2 regions of the Pseudomonas sp. AP3_22 TE3818 genome follow, and region 1 is predicted to be linked to the other one. Evidence: riboswitches for the same ligand, from Rfam matches in the RefSeq annotation. Region 1 holds a riboswitch; the other holds the start of a gene.
The links. Region 1 has a riboswitch for cobalamin ahead of AB7M25_RS13795 (CbtB domain-containing protein). Riboswitches for the same ligand answer to the same signal wherever they lie in the genome.
Positions count from the first base shown of each region.

Region 2: another riboswitch for cobalamin. It lies ahead of cobO (cob(I)yrinic acid a,c-diamide adenosyltransferase); the one in region 1 lies ahead of AB7M25_RS13795 (CbtB domain-containing protein).

Region 1 is NZ_JBRJHL010000001.1:3,056,176-3,059,572, forward strand. Features, by position in the region: gene cobM (precorrin-4 C(11)-methyltransferase) at 1-506, opposite strand, end outside; gene AB7M25_RS13785 (cobalamin biosynthesis protein) at 591-1,004, opposite strand; gene AB7M25_RS13790 (CbtA family protein) at 1,001-1,708, opposite strand; gene AB7M25_RS13795 (CbtB domain-containing protein) at 1,720-1,911, opposite strand; cobalamin riboswitch at 2,034-2,259, opposite strand; cobalamin riboswitch at 2,470-2,682, shown strand; gene cobW (cobalamin biosynthesis protein CobW) at 2,785-3,397, shown strand, end outside.
Region 2 is NZ_JBRJHL010000001.1:4,792,256-4,795,652, forward strand. Features, by position in the region: gene AB7M25_RS21825 (cobyrinate a,c-diamide synthase) at 1-1,267, opposite strand, end outside; gene cobO (cob(I)yrinic acid a,c-diamide adenosyltransferase) at 1,264-1,875, opposite strand; cobalamin riboswitch at 1,958-2,190, opposite strand; gene AB7M25_RS21835 (hypothetical protein) at 2,344-2,928, shown strand; gene AB7M25_RS21840 (PQQ-dependent sugar dehydrogenase) at 2,995-3,397, shown strand, end outside.

The sequences.
Region 1 (3,397 bases):
GGCAGGTGATTGACCCCCAAATGAATCGCCATGGTCGCGCCGTGCTGGGCCAGGCTGGCGAATTCCTCTCCGGGTGGCATGGCGGTCTTGTCGGCGTAGCGAGTCAGGATCACGCTCTGTGAAACGTCCGGCAACGTCAGTTCTGCACCCAGCAGCGCTGCACAAGCGGCGGTGGCCGTCACGCCCGGGACGATTTCGAACGCAATGCCCAACTCACGCAGATAGCGAATCTGTTCGCCAATGGCGCCATACAGGCTCGGGTCGCCGGAGTGTACCCGGGCCACGTCCTGGCCCTTGGCGTGGGCGGCCTTGAACAGGTCGATGATCTGTTCCAGGTGCAGTTCGGCGCTGTTGAATACCTGCTCGGCACGATGTCCTTCCAGTACGGCGGCTGGCACCAGCGAGCCGGCATAAATGATCACCGGGCAACTGCGAATCAGCCGCTGGCCCTTGACGGTAATCAGTTCGGGGTCGCCGGGACCTGCGCCAATGAAGTAGACGGTCATCGTCGGTTCCTGTGGGGAGAAAAGGGGCTGAACAGGGCTTCAGATGAAGAATGTTCATGATCGAGGCGGGGATTATCGGGGATTTTATGCCGCGCCGGCCAATGCCAGGGTTGCCTGGGCATATTTTTGTCGAGGGATCAGCAGTTTTGCCGGGGCCTGGGCCAGTTGTTCGGCCAGGGCCAGTGCGGCGCTTTCCGCCACGCCGTAGCAACCGGTGCGTTCAAACGCTATTTGCGATTGATGGCTGAGTTGCGGCTCATAGGGGGCCAGTTGTTCACTGCTGAAATACATCAATTCCAGGCCAAGCTGCTGAGCCAGTTCGATCAGTGCGGGTTCGTCGCGCTTCGAATCGATGCTGGCCAGGGCCTTGATTTCATGGCGGGCAATCTGGTGCGCCGCCAGTGCCTGGTCGAGCAGCGCCAGCAAGGTACTGACGGGGCAGCCCTTTTGGCAGCCCAGGCCGACCACCAGGGTCGGCGCTGTGCTGACGTCTGTCATACGTGGTATTGGCCATCGCTTTTGCGACGGAACAACCAGGCGCTGATCAGGCCCAGGGCCAGCCAGAACGCCACGTTGGTCAGTTGCGAAGCGATTTTGAATTGGGTTTCCAGTGCCTCCGGAGCGAGCATCGAATGCACTTGCGGTTGCGGTGCGCCAATCACATGGGGAACGGCAAGGATTGCCGCACCGAGAACTTTCATCAGCCAGTGACGGCTGAACACGATCAGCGCGATACCGACGGCGGTGGAGGCGGCGGTACCGATCCACCACAGTTGCCGTTGTGCCAGATCGGCGGCGGCAGTGCCTGGCAGTTCAGGTGGCAGGCCGAGGGTCGGCGCGAGCACGAAGGTCGCATAGCCGGCCAGGCCCCAGAGCAGGCCCTGGGAGGTTTTGGTCGGCGCACGCAAGGTGTACAGGCCAGCCAGCATCAGGGCAAAACCGACGGCCACCACCAGGTTGCCGCCGGTGGTCGACAGCACGCGCTGCCAGCCGTCTTCCGGCTCCCAGGCTTCGGCGTCGTGGGTGTGGGCAGCCATCGCGCCATCGGCGTGTTCATGCATTTCAACGGCAGCCGGCTCGGCTTTTTCGTAGGTTTCGGCCTGCAGAATCAGGGGGGCGACCCAGAAACTTTGCAGCAGGGTCAGCAACAGGGCGGCCAGCAGCCCGGTGAAACCTGCGGTTTGCGCAATACGCTTGATCATGTCAGCAGGTCTCAATGGCACGGGAACGCGGAGCTGTGACGGGTATCGTGGGCGGCATTGTGCACCGCTTCGATGTACGAGAAACCGGCGAAATACACAAGGCTTGCGCCCAGGATCGACGCGCAGACGGCGGCGGTCAGACGTTGAGTCAGGGTAGAAGTGGTGCTGGCTGTAGTGTGGCCGGTGCTGCTGATGATCGACATGGCGTTTCCCTCTGGTCTGTCAGCGGGGAATCAAGAGCGCATGCAAAAACCTGCACGACCAGGCGCGCAGGGTTTCAAACAGCGCCCGCCCACCGCGGGTTTGTTGTTTCAGTGATCGTTATGGTCACTTTATGTTGCGGGCCGGTCTCCGGGCTCACGAGGGGCAAAGGCTTGGGCCTGAACCTGAAAACATCACCTTCCCATGCCGTAGTGGCACAGTGGATTTGATGCTTCGCTCGCTTACCGTTGCGGGGGCAGCACCGGACTGACATGGCTTTAGAGTAAAGCACATGATTCACCGGTTTCCCGTTTCACCCTGTGAAGGGCACCCGTAACAAGGTGCGTAGGAGAGCATGGGCGAGGGTTGGGCGTCAATTGGCAAGGGTTCTCAACTGGAAACCGAGTCGCTTTCTTCGCGAGCAAGCCCGCTCCCACACTTGACCCTTTTCCTCTGAAAGAACCCGATCAAATGTGGGAGCGGCGGTGCGGCGATCCGACTTGCTCGCGAAGGGCACACCGCAGAAATCACGTGAACATTGACCCGCCCCAATACCATGCGTAGCCTTGCGCTTTCGAGGTTCTTCGGCGTTTGTCGAAGCTAAGAAGGGAACGCGGTCAATGCCGCGGCTGCCCCCGCAACTGTGAACGGTGATGTTCGTTGCCACGCCACTGCAGGCTCAATCCATGAGGCCGGCGGGAAGGCGCAGCGAATGCCAGGCCCAAGGCCGGCACACCGTCAGCCAGGAGACCTGCCTCGACACAGATTCTCAAATTCAACCGGGCGGGGTGATCCGGTGGCGAACTCTTCAGGCACGCGCATCTGCGTTGCCGGTCGTCGTCCCGTATGCCCGCCACCTAGCCATAGGGCATCCGATGAAAACACTGGCCAAACTTCCCGTCACCATCGTCACCGGTTTCCTCGGCTCGGGTAAAACCACGCTGCTGCGGCATATGCTCGACAACGCCCAGGGTCGCCGCATCGCGGTAATCGTCAACGAGTTTGGCGAGCTGGGCATCGACGGCGAAATCCTCAAGCAGTGCTCCATCGGTTGCACCGAAGAAGAAGCCAACGGCCGCGTCTATGAACTGGCCAACGGCTGCCTGTGCTGCACCGTCCAGGAAGAATTTTTCCCGGTGATGCGCGAACTGGTGGCTCGTCGTGGCGATCTCGACCACATCCTCATCGAAACGTCGGGCCTGGCCCTGCCAAAACCGTTGGTCCAGGCTTTCCAGTGGCCGGAAATCCGCAGTGCCTGCACCGTTGACGCGGTGATCACCGTGGTCGACAGCCCGGCCGTGGCCGCCGGCACCTTTGCCGCCTTCCCGGACCAGGTCGATGCCCAGCGCAAACTCGACCCGAACCTGGACCACGAATCGCCATTGCACGAGCTGTTTGCCGACCAGTTGGCCAGCGCCGACCTGGTGATTCTCAACAAATCCGACCTGATCAACCCGGCCGACCTGGCCCGTGTGCGCCTGGAAGTCG
Region 2 (3,397 bases), 1.7 Mb from region 1:
AGGGATTGGACGGAAAATAAAAGTGCACGTAGGAGGCGGTCATCCGCCCGTCACGGTAAACCGCCTCCGCTCCGCGCCCGCCATTCGGGCTCACGCCCCGGGCAATCGGCACCAGTTCAGTGCTGGTCAGCGAATGGTGATAGGTGTGCCCGCGCAGCGAACCTTCCGGCAGCTCCACCGCTTGCAACGCCAGCGCCGCCAGACGCTTTTGCATGACCGCATCACCGGCCAGCAGGCCCGCCAGTTCGGCGCGAGTGCCCTCGACATCGGTCAGGGAGTCGAGCAGATACAGCATGCCGCCACACTCGGCGAGCAAGGGTTTGCCCGCCCGGTGGTGGGCGCGGATCGCCTCGAGCATCGCCGTGTTTTGCGCCAGCGCGACATGGTGCAGCTCCGGGTAACCGCCCGGCAGATACAGGCTGTCCGCCTCCGGCAATTGGCGGTCGCGGATCGGCGAGAAAAACGACAGCTCGGCGCCCATCGCCCGCAGCAAATCCAGGCTCGCACCGTAGGTGAACGCAAAGGCTTCATCACGGGCCACAGCAATGCGCACACCGGCCAGCAGCGGTTCGGCGACGATGACATCGGGGGCGGCGAACTCGACTGACGGGGGCAGCGCGACCTCGCAACTGCTGGCCAGGGCATCGGCCGCGGCATCGAGGCGCAGGTCGAGATCATTCAGCTCACTGGCTTGAACCAGCCCCAGGTGTCGGCTCGGCAGTTCAATCCCTGTTTCCCGGGACAGCGCGCCGTACCAGCGCAATCCTTCAGTCAGGCTGCCCTCGAGCAGTTGCGCGTGGCGCAGTGTACCGACGCGGTTGGCCAGCACGCCGGCGAACGGCAAGTCCGACTGATAACGCGCCAGCCCCAGGGCCAGTGCGCCGAAGGTCTGGGCCATGGCGGTGCCGTCGATCACCCCCAGTACCGGCACACCGAAATGCCGCGCCAGATCGGCGCTCGACGGCGTACCGTCGAACAGCCCCATGACGCCTTCGATCAGGATCAGGTCGGCTTCAGCGGCGGCTTCCCACAGTAACCGGCGACTCTCCTGCTCGCCGACCATCCACATGTCCAGTTGATACACCGGTGCACCGCTGGCACGCTCGAGGATCATCGGATCGAGAAAGTCGGGGCCGCACTTGAACACACGGACCTTGCGCCCCTGATTGCGATGCAACCGGGCCAGCGCCGCGGTGACGGTGGTCTTGCCCTGGCCGGAGGCCGGCGCGGCAATCAGTACCGCCGGGCAATGACGTGGCTGGTTCACAGCTCGACGCCTTTCTGCGCTTTGATCCCGGCCTGAAAGGCGTGCTTGATCATGCCCATTTCGGTGACCGTGTCGGCCATCTCGATCATTTCCGGCTTGGCGGCACGCCCGGTGACCACCACGTGTTGCATCGGCGGCCGGGCCTGCAAGTCGCTGAGCACCTGATCAAGATCGAGGTAGCCGTGCTTGAGGGCGATGTTCAGCTCATCCAGCACCACCAGGCCGATGGACGGATCGCGCAGCAGTTCCCGGGACACCGCCCACGCCGCTTCGGCGGCAGCGATGTCGCGCTGACGGTCCTGGGTTTCCCAGGTAAACCCTTCGCCCATCACATGAAATCGCACCTGCTCGGGAAAGCGCCGGAAGAACAGCTCTTCGCCGGTACTGTTGCGGCCCTTGATGAACTGCACCACGCCGCATTGCATGCCGTGCCCCATGGCGCGGGCGAGCATGCCGAAGGCCGAACTGCTCTTGCCCTTACCGTTGCCGGTCAGCACCAGCAACAGACCACACTCGTTCGGGGAATTGGCGATGCGCTCGTCGATCACGGCTTTTTTGCGCTGCATGCGCGCCAGGTGGCGTTCGTCACGATCGGGGGTATCAGTCATGGGGGAGCTCTCCGTTGAGACAGGAATAACGGCGGGCAGGCACAGCAATAGAAGGCAACAAGCCTGGCATCGCCCACCGTGATGCCGCTGGATGAATCAGGCCGGTCTCCGGGCTCATGAGTGGCGCGAAGCCAGACTGCGCGCCTTCCCGCATCGAATCGACACAGTGGCATCAGACACAGTTTTCACTCATTTACCGTTGCGGGGGCAGCGCCGGAATGGCGGGTCTTCGACCAACAGAAGAACGCGTTCACCGGCTTCCCTGTTTCACTCTGTCGACCCAAGTCACAGAGCACCTGAAACAAGCCGCGAAGGTTAGAGGGTTGGGGGTGGAGCGTCAATTAAAGCCGGGAGGCCATCCTCCGAATAACGGTCGTCAAGCAAAAAACTGACGTCAATCTTGTGCCTCGCTCTCAGCAGTGATATCAAAGAGCCATAACCTCACAACACAATAATAAGGGTGAGCCCATGCAAGGCATGATCATCAGCAATCCAAAGCTGGAATTCCTGCGCCCTGTGCTCGAGCGCTGGTTCGAATGCATCGACCGCTATAACGCCGTCCGCGGTGATGGCGACACCCCCTACTGGCACGACGAAAAAGCCAATCTCGGACTGTTGTCGGCCGCCGCCTGGATGGCTGAGATGGTCACACTGCAACAGACACCCACCCGCAAGCAGACCGAAGAAGGCGAACGCAACAGCCGCGCCGACTTGTTCCTCGCCTCGCCCGAAACCCGCGCCTACATCCAGACCAGCCAGCGCTGGCCACGGGTCAACAGCCTCAATCTGACCCAGGCCCTGCTCGACATCGCCAGCGATGCGAAGCGCCTGAGCCACGCCAGCGACCTGAAACTCGGCTGCCTGTTCGTCGCCCCGCAAAAAGCCCAGCAAGGTGCGACACCGGAAGAACTCCAGGACATGGTCGACGACCTGCAAAAGGAACACACCTGCGCGGTCGCCTGGTATTTCCCGTATGCCTACCGCAAGTTGCGCAATGAAGCCGGCAACTATCACCCCGGCATTGCGGTGCTGTTCAAGGAAGCACGTGGCTAGCCGTTGAACCATTGGACGACAACACATCTCTATGATTAGAACAAGGCACTCATAGGGAACACCCGTATGCGCACGCCCCCGCTCGTTCTCGTTATCGCGATCTGCGGAGGGCTCGCCGGTTGCAGTGAGACCGCCGGCCTGCAAGTCTCCGACGGCACCGGCCCTTCACCTCAACTGCCGCCCCCCAACAAAACCCTGATCCCGACTCTGAACATCGCCCCGGCCATCGGCTGGCCACAGGGCGCGAAACCCGTCGCCGCCGCGGGCACTCAAGTGGCCGCTTTTGCCGAAGACCTGGATCACCCCCGCTGGCTTTATGTGCTGCCCAACGGCGACGTACTGGTGGCGGAAACCAACGCGCCCCCCAAACCCGAAGACGGCAAAGGCATTCGCGGCTGGGTCATGAAGAAAGTCATGGGACGCGCCGGGGCCAGGGTACCCAGCGCGAACCGCATCACCTTGCTGCGCG